DNA from 2 places in the Staphylococcus simiae genome. Region 2 is predicted to be linked to the other one. Evidence: riboswitches for the same ligand, from Rfam matches in the RefSeq annotation. Region 2 holds a riboswitch; the other holds the start of a gene.
The links. Region 2 has a riboswitch for S-adenosylmethionine ahead of metK (methionine adenosyltransferase). Riboswitches for the same ligand answer to the same signal wherever they lie in the genome.

Region 1 (8,950 bases), 700 kb from region 2:
TATGTCCACCATATTGACCATCCAAACGTGTTGATACATTTAAGACATTATTTTCATTATTTAAAATGGCTTTTGAAATTCGCATTAAAGCTAATGCAATACCATAATACGTAGAACCTTTAGCTTGAATAATGTCGTATGCTGCATCACGTGTATTCACATAAATTTCTTCTGCTTTCGCTTCACTACCAGTTTGTTCTTTTAATGCTTCAAACACTGGTATACCGGCAATATTGGCTTGTGACCAGACTGCTAATTCTGTATCACCATGTTCACCGATAATGCTTGCATTAACACTTGAAGGTGCAACATCAAATTCTTGGCTAATTAAATATTGTAATCGTGCGCTATCCAATACTGTACCAGAACCAATCACACGTTCTGATGGTAGTCCTGTATATTCTTTAACAAAACGAGTTAAAATATCTACAGGATTCGCAGCGATTAAGAAATAACCATCAAATCCACTATTCATGACACTACTAACAATACTTTTCATGATTTTAGTATTTTTTTCTACCAATTGTAATCTCGTTTCACCTGGCTTTTGAGGTGCACCAGCAGTAATAACAACTAAATCAGCATCTTTACAATCTTCATATTCCCCTGCTTTAACATCTACAGGTGAAGGACAATGAACTGTACCGTGATTCAAGTCTTGGACATCTGCTTTCACTTTGTCTTTAGCAATATCAATAATGACAAATTCATCTGCTACACCTTGAGTTACCATTGCAAAAGCATAACTAGATCCTACAGAGCCATCCCCAATTAATACTACTTTTTTACCAAATGATTTCATAATTCTATCTCCTAACATTTTAAATTTATGTTATACGTGTATTCACGCATCATATCTATTACAAAGTTAAAGGTTAATATTTTTATTTAATTATAATATTATGATAAAAATTTACAATTAAAAAATGCGCAGTGTAATATAGTATTTTCGTGTTTTTAGTTGTTAACTGTTGATATATCAATAGTTTTTTACTACGCTCTATTTGTGACAATTTTAAGCACTTATATTTAAATAAAATGACTTTGATCATTTATTGAGAGGTACTAAAATTACAATATCTAGCTATTTCACTATGTCATTTTCATAAATATCTACCAATAGTTAGAAAATTAGAAAGAAACAGTACTTATTTCTATAATTTCTGTTATAATCGATTTTATCATTTCAAAAAAGGTTGATTTCTCAACATTAAATTTGGGAGCCATATAAAGTTGTGATTTTTCAGAATTTTTAGACAAAAGTCATTCCATTTATGATAATATATAACTTATTAAAAACAACAAATAGGAACTAATGTTACTATAATTTATTGGAGGTAAATCTATGGCTAGTTTTTTTCATAGAATAGTTAGAAAAGAAGATCCAACTGTTTATCAAAATAAGGATGGACATTTGAAACGTACGTTACGTGTACGTGATTTTCTTGCTTTAGGTGTTGGAACAATTGTATCTACATCTATCTTTACTTTACCAGGTGTCGTTGCTGCACAGCATGCAGGTCCTGCTGTTGCTTTATCATTTTTACTTGCAGCCATCGTTGCTGGTTTAGTTGCTTTTACTTATGCTGAAATGGCTTCTGCCATGCCATTTGCCGGCTCTGCATATTCTTGGATTAATGTTTTATTTGGAGAATTTTTCGGATGGGTTGCCGGTTGGGCTTTATTAGCAGAATACTTTATCGCTGTAGCCTTTGTTGCTTCCGGTTTTTCAGCCAATTTGCGTGGATTGTTTAAACCAATAGGTGTTGAATTACCAGCCGCACTATCTAATTCATTTGGTACTAAGGGTGGTGTCATCGATATTGTCGCAGCGATTGTCATCATTTTAACTGCTTTGCTGCTATCACGTGGTATGACACAAGCTGCACGTATGGAAAATATTTTAGTTGTCCTTAAAGTATTAGCCATTATTTTATTTGTAGTTGTTGGTTTAACTGCACTTAACTTTGCAAACTATGTTCCATTCATTCCAGAACATAAGGTGACAGACGCTGGTGACTTTGGTGGTTGGCAAGGTATCTATGCCGGTGTCTCAATGATTTTCTTAGCTTATATCGGTTTTGACTCAATTGCAGCCAACTCAGCAGAAGCTATCAATCCACAAAAAACAATGCCTAGAGGTATTTTAGGTTCATTAATTATTGCTATTGTATTATTCGTTGCAGTGGCACTTGTCTTAGTTGGAATGTTCCATTACTCAGAATATGCTGACAATGCTGAACCTGTTGGTTGGGCTTTACGTCAAAGTGGACATGGCATCATTGCTGCAATTGTTCAAGCTATCTCAGTTATTGGTATGTTTACAGCACTAATCGGTATGATGTTAGCTGGTTCACGTTTACTTTACTCATTTGGTCGAGATGGTCTACTACCTTCTTGGTTAGGTAAATTAAATAATAAACATTTACCAAATCGTGCGTTAATCGTGTTAACAATTATCGGTGTTGTTATTGGTTCAATGTTCCCATTCGCATTCTTAGCACAATTAATCTCAGCCGGTACACTTGTTGCATTTATGTTTGTATCAATTGCTATGTATCGTTTAAGAAAGCGTGAAGGTAAAGACTTGCCTATCCCAGCATTCAAATTACCATTATACCCAGTGTTACCTGCTGTTACCTTTATTCTAGTATTGCTTGTATTCTGGGGATTAGGATTTGAAGCTAAATTATATACGTTAATTTGGTTTGTAGTAGGAATTATTCTTTACTTATCTTATGGTTTAAGACATTCTAAGAAAAATGTCGAAAAAGAATATACACCACCAAAATAATAATATGATAAACATAAAAAGCATTTCCACACGGTTTTTACAATGTGGAAATGCTTTTTATGTTGTCTCTATAATAAATTAGGTTAGGAGTGGGACAGAAATAATTATTTCAAAGAAATTATTTCGTAATCCCACCCCGGCAAGACTGACTAGGTTTGTGAAATGTTGATAAATCACCATTTCACAAACCAGACAGTTACTGCTAAATGCTTAATTTTAAGTGTAAAATGCTTTTTGTCCTAGCCTCAATCGTTTTTTTGAAAAAAAAGGGAACAATACCCTATCATTTAAGTCACCACAACTATAGAAAGAGAGGGATTGCGCCTATATCTGATTGTATTATAAAAACATTTATTTTTCAATATTATACAATCTAGCCAATTATTAACATATGCTTAAAATTAATAATTTAATACATTCGGTGTCATTCTTATTTTACTACTTACCACCCTTGACCAGAAATATCGTATTCTTCTAAGCCTCCATGTTCTAATGCACTAAGGGCATCTTCTAATGTATCTAATGCATAATCTAATTGTTCATATGATATCACTAATGGCGGTTGGAAACGTAACACATTACCTGCAACAGCAATAATAACAATGCCATGTTCAAAACAATAATTGCAGATTTTTAATGCTGCTTCGTTGTCTCTAGACTTATTTGCTTTATCTGACACAATATCAATGCCAATGCTTAATCCAACACCTCTGACATCCCCGACGCTACTAAATCGTTTAGTCCATTGATCCATGCGTTGTCTGACATAATGTCCTTTATCCGTACTTGCTTGTAATAGTTCTTCATCTTCGATCATTTGTAATGTCGCTAATGCCGCTTCACAACTAACTGGATTGGCGCCTGTAGTAAACAAATGTGCTGGTGCATCTAAACTTTCCATAATTTCTTTGCGACCTACAAGTGCAGACATAGGTAATCCACCTGCTAATGATTTTCCAAATGTAATTAAATCTGGCGTGAAATTATAATGTTCAACAGAACTCCACGTTCCTGTTCGTCCTAATCCTTGTTGAATATCATCTACTGCTATTAAAATACCATGTTCGTGACATAGTTTTTCTAATGCTTCAAAATATCCTGGCACTGGTTCTAATAAACCACCATCGCCTTGAATTGTTTCGACAACAACACACGCCACTTCATCTGCAGGTACATACTTAGCAAACATTTCTTTTAAAGGAGCTAAATATTCTTCCACAGTGTTTGGTTGCTGTTGCTCATACATGCCTCGATACTTATCTGGAAAAGGGATATGATAGAATCCATTTAATAGTGGTCCATAGTTTTTACGCATATTTAAGCTAATAGATGACATTGATAACGCACCAAAAGTTGAACCATGATACGCATTAGTAAAGCTAATGACATAAGGTCTACCAGTATAACCTCTAGCAAATTTGACAATACCATCATTTGCATCTGAACCTGACAATCCAAATGTTACACGTTTTTCAAAATCACCTGGTGTAATGTCACAAAGTTTTTTAGCTAATTTAACTAGTGGTTCGTGATACATATATGCTGGTGTATAATGGATAAATTTATCTACTTGATCTTTAATAGCTTCACTCACTTGTTTAGGTGCATGTCCAACATTTTGAGAACTTGCACTTGCTAATAAATCAATATACTCTTTGCCTTCAACATCTACTAATGTTGCACCATAACCATGATCAATCACTAGCGGATAATATTTAATACGACCTGATTTAGCAAAATATTGTTCATCTTCTTCAATTAAATCATAAGCTTTACTCATATTACTTCATCCTCCCATTGCCTTGTTTATTAAAAAACTAGTTTTAATTCCCCATATTTTTCAATTAATGATAGTATTCAATATACTAATAAAATTCTGATTTGTAAATATATTCTGACAATTATAACTTATAGAATAATACTACACTCTTACTTTCACAAAAAAATCTGGACTTATGTGTTGTAGCACCAGTCCAGATAACATTAACTTTATTTAGCTTGGTAAGGAATAACATCCTTGCCATATGTCTTTTTAATGTAGTTTTGTGTGTCTTTAGAACGTAAGACCTCCAATAACGCTTGAATTTTAGCGTCCTTTTTATGACCAGATTTAACAGCGATGATATTAGCAAATGGTGACGATTCACCTTCAAGCTCAATCGCATCTTTAGATGGTATCAAACCATTATCCAATGCATAATTAGAGTTCATAATTACTGCTGCACCTTCCCCACTATTATAGGTCTTTGGAAGAAACTCAGCACCTTGTTGGTGATTAAATTTTAACTTCTTTTTATTTTCTTTGATGTCTTCAAATTTAGCATCTTCTATATTGACACCTGGTTTTAATTTTATTAATCCTTTATTAACAAAAAATGATAAAAAGCGTCCTTCTTCTGCTGGATTATTAGAGACATAAATCGTTGAACCTTGTGGTATGTCTCTAATATCTTTATATTTCTTACTATATACGCCCATTGGTGTTGTAAATACTTTACCTACTTCTTCTATATCGTAACCGTGACTTCTTTTTTCAGCTTTTAAATAAGGAACGTGCTGAAAGAAATTAGCATCAACATCTCCTTTATCTAGTAATTTATTAGGTACTTTATAATCATTAACAATTTTAACTTCTAAGTCATAGCCTTTCTTCTTCATTTGTTCTTTAGCGTACTTTAAGACATCTCCATGTGGTGCTGGTGATGCTGCTACTGTTATCTTTTTATCTTCAGAAGATTTGCCACCACCACAAGCAGCTAAACTTATCACTAATATACTTAATACGACTATAGCCATTATTTTTTTCATATGTAAGCCCACCTTTCTTGTTAACTACTCAATAAAGAAAGTTACTTATCATACAACAAAAAAGCTTCCTCCTGTTTAAGAGAAAGCCCATGTTCTTTCTCTCATCTTCAAAAGTAGTAAGCTACTTTATTGTGATTTAGCACCATGTCTTTGGTAAGACGGTTGCTGGGCTTCATAGGGCACATCCCTCAGCCTCTCTTGATAAGAGTCTCATTTATTGAATTGAATTTATCCTATCACTGCTTCATTTTAAAGTCAATATTAATTCTGAAAATTCCGATAATAATAATACGCGTTCACTTACGATAAGACTGTATAATAGTTTAATTCGACTACTTGGTGAATTGTCTTACTTTTCATTTCAGATCATTTTTTATATTCAATTTTGACATTTTTTTGAAAACTATTAGATTCTCTATATTATTTTGTGTAATAAATATTTTATGTGGTAAATAACTAATATCACTATTTAATTTAAAGGTATATTTTATTATAGATTGAAAATTGGAGGTAACAAATTATGAAATATGTTGTAGTAGGAACATCACATGCAGGTTATGAGGTTATAGAAACACTTTTAAAAGAAGACCCTCAAGCACAAATAGAAGTCTTCGAAAGTGGCGATAAACCTTCGTTCTTATCTTGTGGTATTCAAAGTTATTTAGAAGACGTATCACCTTCACTAGATTCATTACATTATGCTACGACTGCTTCTTATGAGAAACAAGGTGTTAATATTCACGTTAATACGACAGTTGTAGATTTAGATACAGATAATAAAACGATCACCGTAGAACATGATGATACTAAAGAAAATATTAGTTATGACAAACTATTTTTAAGTCCAGGTGGCAGTGCTGTTAAACCACCTATTACAGGCATTGATGATTATAATAATGTCTTCTTTATGCGTGGTCGTGAATGGGCAGATAAAATCAAGCAACGCATGCCTCATGCTAAAAAAGCAGTTGTAGTAGGCGGTGGATATATTGGTATCGAAGCTGCTGAAGCATTTGCTAAAGCTGGCATCGAAACTAAAATTATTGATGTTGCTGAGCGTATTTTAAGCACGTATTTAGATCCTGAATTCACAAATATTTTAGAACAAAATTCAAAACAACATCATTTAGAATTTATTGGTGGTGAATCAGTTAAAGAAATTACTGGTAACGACAATGGCGATGTAACAACAGTAATTACTGATAAAGGTGAATATCAAGCAGACACTGTGTTATTCGCAGTAGGTGTAGCCCCTGCTACTAGTTGGCTTAAAGATAAAATTGACTTAGGCACTAAAGGTATTATTACTATTGATCATCATCAACAAACTTCAGCACCTGATGTATACGCAGGTGGCGATGCAACAATGGTACCATTTGCGCCAATAGAAGAAGATCGCTATATTGCTTTAGCAACAAATTCACGTCGTCAGGGTGTTACTGCAGCGTTAAATATGGTTGGTAAATCTGCTACGATGCCTCGTGTATCTGGTACATCTGGCCTACAGTTATTTGATTATAAATTTGGTCAAACAGGTGTACATGGCACTGAAGCTGATAATTATGACGGTCATCTAGGACAACAATATGTTGAAGAACGTATTAGACCTAAATTTATGCAAGATGATACTACAGTGCATATGAAAATAATATTTGATAAAGATAGTCATCGAATATTAGGTGGTCAAGTGATGTCAACTGAAGATGTCACACAAGCAATCAACACATTGTCAGTAGCGATTTCAGCTGGCTTTACTTTAGAACAGCTTGCAGTTCAAGATTTCTTCTTCCAACCTGATTATGATAGACCATGGCATTATTTAAATGTTCTTGCTCAACAAGCACTAGGACAATCATACGGTAGCGATCAAATGCTATTCTAAACATACTACAAAAAGCTGTGAAGAGATTTTTCTTCACAGCTTTTTTTATAACTATAGCGCCTGGAATAAAACGGATTTGATGCTTAATTTGATGCGTTTGGCAGTAACTGTCTGGAATATAAAGTGTTGAAAAATTAGCGTTTTATAATTCTAGTCAGTCTTGTAGGGTGAGTAAGACCCCAGCAAAGAAAAATTTTATATCTGTTCCATTCCCTCAAGGTGTCGTGCCATCAATAATGACATATTTTTCTCCATTTAGGGAAATATGAGTATATATATATTATTGAGGTGACATTTTTTATGTATTTAAAATGGCTTTATCATAGCTTAGCAGCAATTGTTATCAGTCTTGTATTACTATTGAGTACGGCAATCATCGATCGTTTCAATCAAGGATTTTATCTAAATCAATTATTATTAAATATTGATTTTATTGCTAATCCTGCAGATACACCATATATCATTGAAGTACTTCTACATTTAGCCCTCGGATTATCAATATATGTGATATTTGTCTTCATTTATCGTTATGTTCAACATTTTTATTTATTATGTTATGGCTTCTTGTTCATCGTATTTTTGGTACTATATCCATTACTTATTGTTATAGCTGTACGTCCAATTTTTCAATTTAATATGTTGGCATGGCTATGGTGGGTGGTATGTCATATATTATTTATGTGGTTAATGATGATGGCTATTTCTATGATTGAAAAGCAAAATAAAAGGAACTAGAGACGTTATTTTCGCCCTAATTCCTTTTGCTATTATATTTCGTCGCCATGTTCATCATATTTTGTGACGTTGCCATCACTATCAATAATATATGAACCCGCTAAATCACCATTTTTATCTGTATAAGAGAATCCCCATTTACCATCACCCATTTGTTCAGGTTCTTTATATGTGTATTTATCTGTATTTAAAAGATGACCTTCATAGTCTTCAACTGCATCAATAACATTACTACGTGTAATCTTTTTACTTGATTGATGATTATTTGAAGTATCAGTTGATGAATCATCACTATCAGAATCTGAGTTAGTTGATTGATCACTATCAGTTGTTTGTCCACTTTGGAAGTATTTTTTAACTTGTGTAATTTCACTTTCACTGGCATCATACAACTTCACAGTTTTAGTGTTATTAATAATGTTATTCGTCTCTTTCTCAGAATAATCAGCTTCCGACCATCTTAAATCTTGAAAATGAGATGGCGCAAAATACATCGTTATTGTGCCATCGTTATTATTCTTATAAATAACATGACCTGCTGCATTAGCAGAAGCAGTAATAACTTGTGTACCATCAGGATATTTCGCAGAATGCTCTGGTAACGTTGGATTAATAGCTTCTCCTGAGATGTCTCTATTTTCTAACTTCAAATCGCCAAAAGGTGTATCTTTACCATTTCTATAATCAGGTAAGCCTGTTAACCAAACTTTAGCAATATAATCTTCCGACGT
Region 2 (8,950 bases):
ACGTATTATGACCACAATGACAAATAGTAATATTAATTGATGCTGTCATTTTAAAATAATAATTTTATTTAGTAACATGATAAATACGTGGTATGACTGTTATGAAATTACAAATAGTAAAAGTAACAAACAAATTATTGGAAAACCCATTAATATTATGTATACATATTCTTATAATACCAAATTAGTTGTAACAATACTTTAATTTTTAAAAAAATAACAAAGAAAATTTATACTAGTTATAAAACTCAAATTTTCACAATTTAATATTGTAAGAAAGTAGATTAAAACGTTTAATCCTCTAAACAAATAATTTTGTTATAATATAAAATATATTTAAACTAGAGGTGACTCATGATGATCTTAAAAAACTCTAATTGTAAAATTGTGGTTATAGTAGGAATACTATTAATGACTTTAGGCATTTATGGATGCTCAAACAAAGATAAATTTATTAATCAATCTTTTATTATTGAACAACATAATAAACCTTTTGCTAAAATTGTTTTTAATAGTGACAATATAGCAAAAGTAACGAATGATGTTACTGAAAGTCAGCAGTCAGTACCATTTTTTATAAATAAAATTGGTAGTAAACGCTACTTATTTATCAAAAAAGTATCGGCTGATGTGTTGTCAGCTAAGCAGTCGATATGGCATACGCTAAAATTGAAAAGTGGTAAAGATATATACTATATTTATTTAATTGAAAATTTAGATGATGAGGTCTTTCATCTCAGTGCCATGTCAGGAACTACTCGTGACTATTTAACACAACAACAAGATGTAGCTGAAGCAAGTAAATCGACACAACAGAATGATAGATTAACTTTAAGATTAAGTGCACAAAAGTAGTCAATAAATTATCCAAACACTCCTCTTTATGTAGATGTTTCAAAGTAGGAGTGTTTGTTATTTTTAAATTTTGATGAATATGGGCAAAAAAGTTGTCTTTCAAACACAACTCCTGCGCTGACGCATTAAAATAGTTATAATTGATATGTATATAAATTTGGAGGAATAGATAATGGATTTTTGGATAAAGCAACAAGCAATAAAAAGAGCACAGCACGTTGCAGTAACAGATGGTAGTCAACAATTGACATATCAACAGCTGTATCAACAAGCACTAGCGCTATCTTTTAAGATAAAGACACTACAACAGCAACGTATAGGTCTTTATATCAATAATTCAATTGAGTCTGTAGTGTTAATTCATGCTTGCTGGTTAGCTGGTGTAGAAATTGCCATGATTAATACACGATTAACTAAAGAAGAGATCATAAAACAAATGATGTCAGTAGATATTTCGACGATATTAATAACAATACCTTTAAATATTGAGAAGTTTAACATTTTTTCATTGAATGATTTAAATGATTTACAATCTCAATCTTATACAGTGACTGATTTTGAATTACAGCGTATAGCATCCATCATGTTTACATCTGGTACTACAGGTCCACAAAAAGCAGTACCACAAACTTTTGCGAATCATTTAGCTAGTGCCAAAGGATGTAAGGACAGTTTAGGTTATGATCAATATACCAAATGGTTATCCGTATTGCCGATATACCATATTTCAGGATTGAGTGTGTTGTTAAGAGCTGTGATTGAAGGTTTTACAGTAAGAATTGTTGGAAAATTTGAAACCGACCAAGTGTTACATATTATTTGTTCAGAACAAATCACACATGTGTCTCTTGTGCCACAAACATTAAAATGGTTGATGGATAAAGGATTAACTAAGCCGTATTCACTACAAAAGATTTTATTAGGTGGTGCAAAGTTATCTCAGCCATTAATACAACAAGCATTAAGCTATCAACTTCCCATCTATAATTCTTTCGGTATGACTGAAACGTGTTCGCAATTTCTAACAGCCACTCCTAATATGTTACGTCAACGTTTTGATACAGTGGGTAAACCTAGTGATAATGTTAAAGTGGCAATTAGTCATCCTAATGCACAAGGACATGGTGAATTATTGATTAAAGGGGATAATGTGATGCAAGGCTATCTGTATCCTCAAGATATAACCGATACCTTTGAAGATGGTTATTTTAAAACCGGGGATATTGCAGAAATTGATAAAGATGGCTACGTTATGATTTATGATAGACGCAAAGATTTAATTATTAGTGGAGGAGAAAATATTTATCCATACCAAATTGAAACAGTAGCGAAACAGATGGATTATATTGAAGACGCTGTTTGTATACCAGTAGCAGATGATACTTGGGGACAAGTTCCTAAATTATACTATGTAGCTAAAAATGACATATCAGAAGATGATTTGACAGCATTTTTTAATCAAAAGTTAGCAAAATATAAAGTGCCAAAATATTTTGCAAGAGTTACAACTTTACCGTATACATCTACTGGAAAGTTACAACGTAATAAATTGACACAACAGCATGGAGTAAATGATGAAAATTAATCATGTCAACTTTTATTTATATGAGGAACCGTTTAAGTCACCAATTATAACGCCTAAAATAAAGTTAGAACAACGACAATGTCTATTTATTGAACTTGTTGATGAAGAAGGACATGCATACTTTGGAGAGTGTAATGCTTTCGCAACAAACTGGTATGATGATGAAACGATTCAATCTGTTAAAAAGGATATTGAACGTTGGTTTGCAACAGTTCAGTCGCAGCATATCGCAACGTATGAAGCATGGTTGGCAACGTTAAAAATTTTAGAACATGCGCCTGCTGCAAGAAGTACTGTCGTTATGGCGTTGTATCAAAAATATCATCAACTAACTCAATTTAATGTCGCGTATGGAGCGACGGTAAGTGGATTAACAAAATTACAACTACAACAATTGACACAAACAAAACCGCAACGAATCAAATTAAAGTGGTCACCAGCGCTATTAGAAGATATTGAGACACTTAAGCAGTTGGATTTTCAATTCCAACTTGCGGTTGATGCTAATGAATCTTTGACAGCAGCGGACGTTACGACGTTATTAAAACTGAAAGATAAAGTATTGTATATTGAAGAACCATTTAAAAATATTGCTCAACTTAAACATATGGACCAACGAGATTTACCACCAATTGCTATTGATGAAAAGGCACGTCATATTGAACAAATTAAAGCATTGGTCGCAAGTTATCCAATCAATGTAGTCGTAGTTAAACCATTTCGACTAGGTGGTATAGATAAAGTTCAACAAATCATTAAAGTTCTACATCAGTTAAATGTTAAAGTGGTTATTGGAGGTATGTATGAATATGGTTTGAGTAGATATTTTACAGCCATGTTAGCTAAAGATGGAGATTATCCTGGAGATGTTACACCTACAGGATATTATTTTAAACAGGATGTTGTTGAGGGATCAGGCATATTAAAAGGAGGATCTATTGAATTTCATCCTCCTAAAATTGATATTACACGACTACAACCATATTAATCGTGGTTATGATGTGAATGTTTCGATTTATCTTTTTTTAATGGAACTGGATCAAAGCCACCTTTGTGTAAAGGATGACATTTCAATATGCGTCTGATGCCTAAATATAAGCCTTTAAACGCACCATGATATTGAATGGCTTCTCTAGTATACTCTGAACATGTCGGATAAAAACGACAAGTAGGTGGAGTGAGTGGCGAAATAAAGCGTTGATAAAAATGAATCAGCGCTAAAAATATTTTTTTCATAGTAGTGCCCCCAACTGAAAATAATGTATCAACAGTTTAACATATATTGAAAGGATGTGATGACCATGAAGTTTTGGGATAAGGATCAGCGACTAGTTGAATTAACTTATAAGACAGATATCAATGAGGCAGATGGTAATCATGTCCTTGCTATTCCAGTTTATAATGATCAATTACTTTTCACTAACCATAAAATACGTGGTATTGAATTTCCTGGTGGTAAAAGGGAAGATTTTGAAACGAGTGAAGATGCAGTCAAAAGAGAACTCTATGAAGAAACAGGTGCTACTGTTAAAGCACTTCATTATATTGCTCAATATCATATTGCAACTGTAGAAGATGAGACATTTATAAAAGATGTCTATTTTATTGATGTAAATGAAATTAATGAAAAATATGACTATATGGAAACAACAGGACCAGTATTATTTAACAATATTAACGACATTAGTAAGGAGCAACAAAGTTACTTATTGCAAGACGAAACGATATTAACGTGCTTAGAAAGGGTGATTGCACTTGGATTTTATCAAAGTTAAACGTATGCCAGTGACATCATTCGATCATCAATTTGATGAAGTTACTTATGTTGTAGATCACTTAAAAGTCAAAGCATTAATGATGACACCGTTGACTGAGATTAAAAGAATTGTTGTCTATTTACGTGGTGGAAAAGGTCAAGTTGGTCGAGTTAGAGCAGCGCGTCTAATGCAATTTGCAGATAAAGATACATTAGTGATAGGCCCGTACTATAGAGGGAATAATGGTAGTGAAGGCAAAGATGAATTTTATCGTGGTGATCTCAATGATGTTACAGTACTCATACGCTTATTACATAGTAAATATCCAGATGCATTTATCCATATGATAGGATTTTCTAGAGGAGGATTGCAGGGGTTATTGACTTTTCAAGAGTTACCTGTGAGTAGTTACATTATTTGGGGTGGCGTATCAGATATTAATTTAATGTATGAAGAACGTATAGATTTAAGAGGGATGTTAAGAAGAATGGTGGGACATCCTCAAAAAGATAAAGTACAATATGAAGCTCGTGATGCTATACATTTACTTAATCGTCAAAGTCCTCCAATTTTAATCGTTCATGGTGAGAAAGATCAACAAGTTGGGATACATCAGGCTTATTACTTAGAGCAACAACTCTCTCTTAAAGGAGTAACATATGATACTTTTTATCAAGAAGATGAAGGACATGTACCGAGACCGCCAGCATTAAAAGAAGCATTAAGTTATATCAAATCATTTATGACTAAAGTCGAAACACATCAACTTACGAATCGTTAAATAGTAAAATAATTGACTTTATAATAAATCGACCGATAGAAAGTTTTAGTTATTTTCTATTAGTCCGATTTTTATATTTTGAATATGAATAAGCCAAGATTTTCAACTGAAAATCTTGGCTTGTTGTCTGTTATATTACTTCGAATTGTTTATGACGATAAGGTGTTATTTGTTAAAGCCACCTTGAGAAGCAATATGTTCTACTTCTTTCCCAAACTTTTCAAAATTATTTTCGAAACGTTGAATTAAATCTTGAGCTTGAGCTTTATATTTGTCAGGATCACTCCATGCATTAATAGGATTTAAGATTGTTTTTGGTACATCTTCAATTTCAACGGGAATGCTTAATCCAAATGTACTATCTTTAGTATATTCTGCATGTTTTAATTTGCCAGAAATAGCTTGGTTAACCATTTGACGTGTATAGTGTAGACTAATACGACGACCAACTCCGTATTTTCCGCCAGTCCATCCTGTATTAACTAAGTAAACATCTACATCATGTTGATCAATCAATTCTCCTAATAAATCTGCATAAACTGTTGGATGTAATGGTAAGAATGGTGCACCAAAACAAGTTGAGAAGGAAGGTTCTGGTTCAGTAACACCACGTTCAGTACCAGCTAACTTAGATGTGAAGCCACTTAAGAAATGGTACATAGCTTGCTTTTTATTTAATTTAGAAATTGGAGGGATTACTCCAAATGCATCAGCAGTTAAGAAAATAATAGTATTAGGATGAGCTGCTTTTGAAGGTACGACAATATTATCAATATGATTAATTGGATAAGCAGCACGTGTATTTTCGGTATAACGATTGTCATCGAAATTGACACTGCCATCCTCTGCTACAACAGTATTTTCTAATATTGTACCGTATTTAATAGCATTATAAATTTGTGGTTCTTTTTCCTTTGATAAGTGAATAGCTTTAGCGTAACATCCACCTTCGATATTGAAGACACCGTTTTTGTTCCAACCGTGTTCATCATCACCAATTAATTTACGTTTAGGATCTGCAGATAAAGTCGTTTTACCTGTACCTGATAAACCGAAGAATAAAGCAACATCGCCTTTTTCTCCGACATTTGCTGAACAATGCATGCTCATAATGTCTTGCATTGGTAATAAATAATTCATAACAGAGAAGATACCTTTTTTCATTTCTCCGGCATATTCAGTACCACCAATTAGAATCACTTTATGTTTGAAAGAAATAATAACGAACGTCTCTGAATTTGTACCGTCAACTTTTGGATCAGCTTTAAAATGTGGTGCTGAAACAATTGTGAAATTGGGTTTTATTTTTGATGCTTCTTCTTTAGATTCAGGTCTAATGAACATATTTTTAGCAAATAAATTATGCCAAGCCAGTTCATTAATGACTGTTAGTTTTAACATGGTATCTTTGTCACTACCTGCGTATCCATTAAAGACATACAGTTCATCTTTTTGATCTAAATAATCTAACACTTTATGGTATAAACTTAAGAATGTTTCTTCATCAATGGGTTGATTAATAGTTCCCCAATCAATGTTATCTCTATAAGAAGGTTCTGTGACAATAAATTTGTCTTTAGGTGAGCGACCAGTATATTTACCTGTGCTAGCATTAACAGCGCCTAATTCTGTGAGTACACCTTCATCATTGTCCAGTATTTTATTATACAATTGCGTTGTTGAAAGTTGGAAAAGTGAAGATGGTTTCTTTAATAAGTTGTCTATTTTAGTTGATTCAGTGTAACTATCTACTGACATCCTAAATCCCTCCAAAGCGATAATTTAAATGTAAGCCTTTACATTTAAATAGTATAACACATTGAAATAATTAATCTACAATATTTTATAGTAAATTTTTATACCAAAAATTGACATTAATTCTGTAATTCGGTACTATTATTCTTAACGGATTCTCTTATCCTGAGTGGTGGAGGGACATGGACCCAATGAAACCCAGCAACCTCTTTTTTATAAAAGAAAGGTGCCAAACCGTTTGCAGACATATAGGTCTGAACGATAAGAGCGAATGGACGTATTAGGCCTTCTCTCTATGTAAATAGTTAGAAGGCCTTTTTAATTAGCTCATACAAGAGAATTGTCGTAATTTAAAATAAAAGGAGCAAATTATGTTATATAACAAACGATTATTTACTTCAGAGTCAGTAACAGAAGGACATCCAGATAAAATAGCTGATCAAGTGTCAGATGCTATATTAGATGCGATATTGAAAGATGATCCAAATGCACGAGTGGCATGTGAAACAACAGTAACTACAGGTATGGCTTTAATAGCTGGAGAAATATCTACAACGACTTATGTAGATATTCCAAAAGTAGTAAGAGAAACAATTAAAGACATTGGTTACACTAGAGCTAAATATGGCTACGATTATGAAACAATGGCAATTTTAACGGCAATCGATGAACAATCACCAGATATCGCACAAGGTGTAGATCAAGCATTAGAATATCGTGATAATAATTCAGAAGAAGAAATTGAAGCAACAGGTGCGGGTGACCAAGGATTAATGTTTGGATTTGCTACAAATGAAACAGATTCTTATATGCCTTTAGCTATTGATTTATCACATAAATTAGCAAAACGTTTATCTGATGTTAGAAAAGACCATATACTAGATTATTTACGTCCTGATGGTAAAGTTCAAGTGACTGTTGAATACGACGAACAAGATCATCCAGTGCGTATCGATACAATTGTTGTGTCAACTCAACATTCAGAAGATGTGACATTAGAACAAATTCAACAAGATATTAAAACACAAGTTATTTATCCAACTGTACCTGAGAATTTATTAGATGAGCAAACTAAATTTTATATCAACCCAACTGGTCGTTTTGTAATTGGTGGACCACAAGGTGATGCTGGATTAACAGGGCGTAAAATTATCGTAGATACATACGGTGGTTATGCACGTCATGGTGGTGGTTGTTTCAGTGGTAAGGATCCAACAAAAGTAGACCGTTCAGCTGCTTATGCTGCACGTTATGTTGCTAAAAATATTGTTGCAGCTGGACTAGCAGCTCAATGTGAAGTTCAACTAGCATATGCAATTGGTGTTGCTGAGCCTGTTTCTATTGCAATTGATACTTTTGGAACTGGTAAAGTGTCAGAAGGACAATTAGTTGAAGCAGTTAGAAAACATTTTGATTTAAGACCGGCTGGCATCATTAAGATGTTAGATTTAAAACAACCTATCTATAAACAAACTGCAGCATATGGCCATTTTGGACGTACTGATGTTTTATTACCATGGGAAAAATTAGATAAAGTTAACGAACTTAAAGATGCAGTACAACAATAATAAATAATGAGATAAAATATATAAGATTTTCGGTATATAATGATATTATGTATCGAAAATCTTTACTTTATCCTTTATAATTATCATATTGACACATTTGAAAAGGAGCGTTATTGTGATGGATTTCTCTTCACCAATTGTTATTGGATTAATTGCTGCAGTTGTTATTGCTTTGATTTTCTTTGTACTTTATTTAGTAGCATTAGGTAGTAAAAAGAAAGTTAAACGACAAACTGAAGAAAAATATGAGCAAAAAGAACAAAATATTAAAAAGACTCACGAAGAACAACTAGAAAAAGAACGTATTGAAAATAAGAAAACAATAACAAAACAACAAGAAGATTATAATGAAATGGTCAGTACGAAAGACCGTGAAATTGATGCGTTAAAATTATTCTCTAAAAATCATAGTGAATATGTTACTGATATGAGACTAATTGGTATACGTGAAAGATTAGTTAAAGAAAAGCGTATTAGACCTGAAGATATGCATATTATGGCAAATATCTTTTTACCAAGTAACAAATTCAATGATATTGAACGTATCAGTCATTTAGTATTAACTCGTACGGGTCTATATATTATTGATTCACAATTATTAAAAGGTCATGTCTATAATGGTATTAGTGGTGGTCAATTTAAAGATTTA

Region 1: linked by a shared signal. The riboswitch ahead of J3R86_RS11555 (MetQ/NlpA family ABC transporter substrate-binding protein) and the one ahead of metK (methionine adenosyltransferase) in region 2 are both predicted to bind S-adenosylmethionine.

The regions. Positions count from the first base shown of each region.
Region 1 is NZ_CP071589.1:2,485,147-2,494,096, forward strand. Features, by position in the region: gene J3R86_RS11540 (L-lactate dehydrogenase) at 1-802, opposite strand, end outside; gene J3R86_RS11545 (APC family permease) at 1,346-2,794, shown strand; gene J3R86_RS11550 (aspartate aminotransferase family protein) at 3,237-4,574, opposite strand; gene J3R86_RS11555 (MetQ/NlpA family ABC transporter substrate-binding protein) at 4,784-5,602, opposite strand; SAM riboswitch class I at 5,701-5,810, opposite strand; gene J3R86_RS11560 (FAD-dependent oxidoreductase) at 6,123-7,484, shown strand; gene J3R86_RS11565 (hypothetical protein) at 7,785-8,219, shown strand; gene J3R86_RS11570 (hypothetical protein) at 8,252-8,950, opposite strand, start outside.
Region 2 is NZ_CP071589.1:1,781,854-1,790,803, reverse strand. Features, by position in the region: gene J3R86_RS08055 (DUF4909 domain-containing protein) at 412-855, shown strand; gene menE (o-succinylbenzoate--CoA ligase) at 1,028-2,440, shown strand; gene menC (o-succinylbenzoate synthase) at 2,430-3,428, shown strand; gene yidD (membrane protein insertion efficiency factor YidD) at 3,425-3,676, opposite strand; gene ytkD (RNA deprotection pyrophosphohydrolase) at 3,736-4,215, shown strand; gene J3R86_RS08030 (alpha/beta hydrolase family protein) at 4,220-4,978, shown strand; gene pckA (phosphoenolpyruvate carboxykinase (ATP)) at 5,144-6,736, opposite strand; SAM riboswitch class I at 6,891-7,001, shown strand; gene metK (methionine adenosyltransferase) at 7,105-8,301, shown strand; gene J3R86_RS08015 (NERD domain-containing protein) at 8,420-8,950, shown strand, end outside.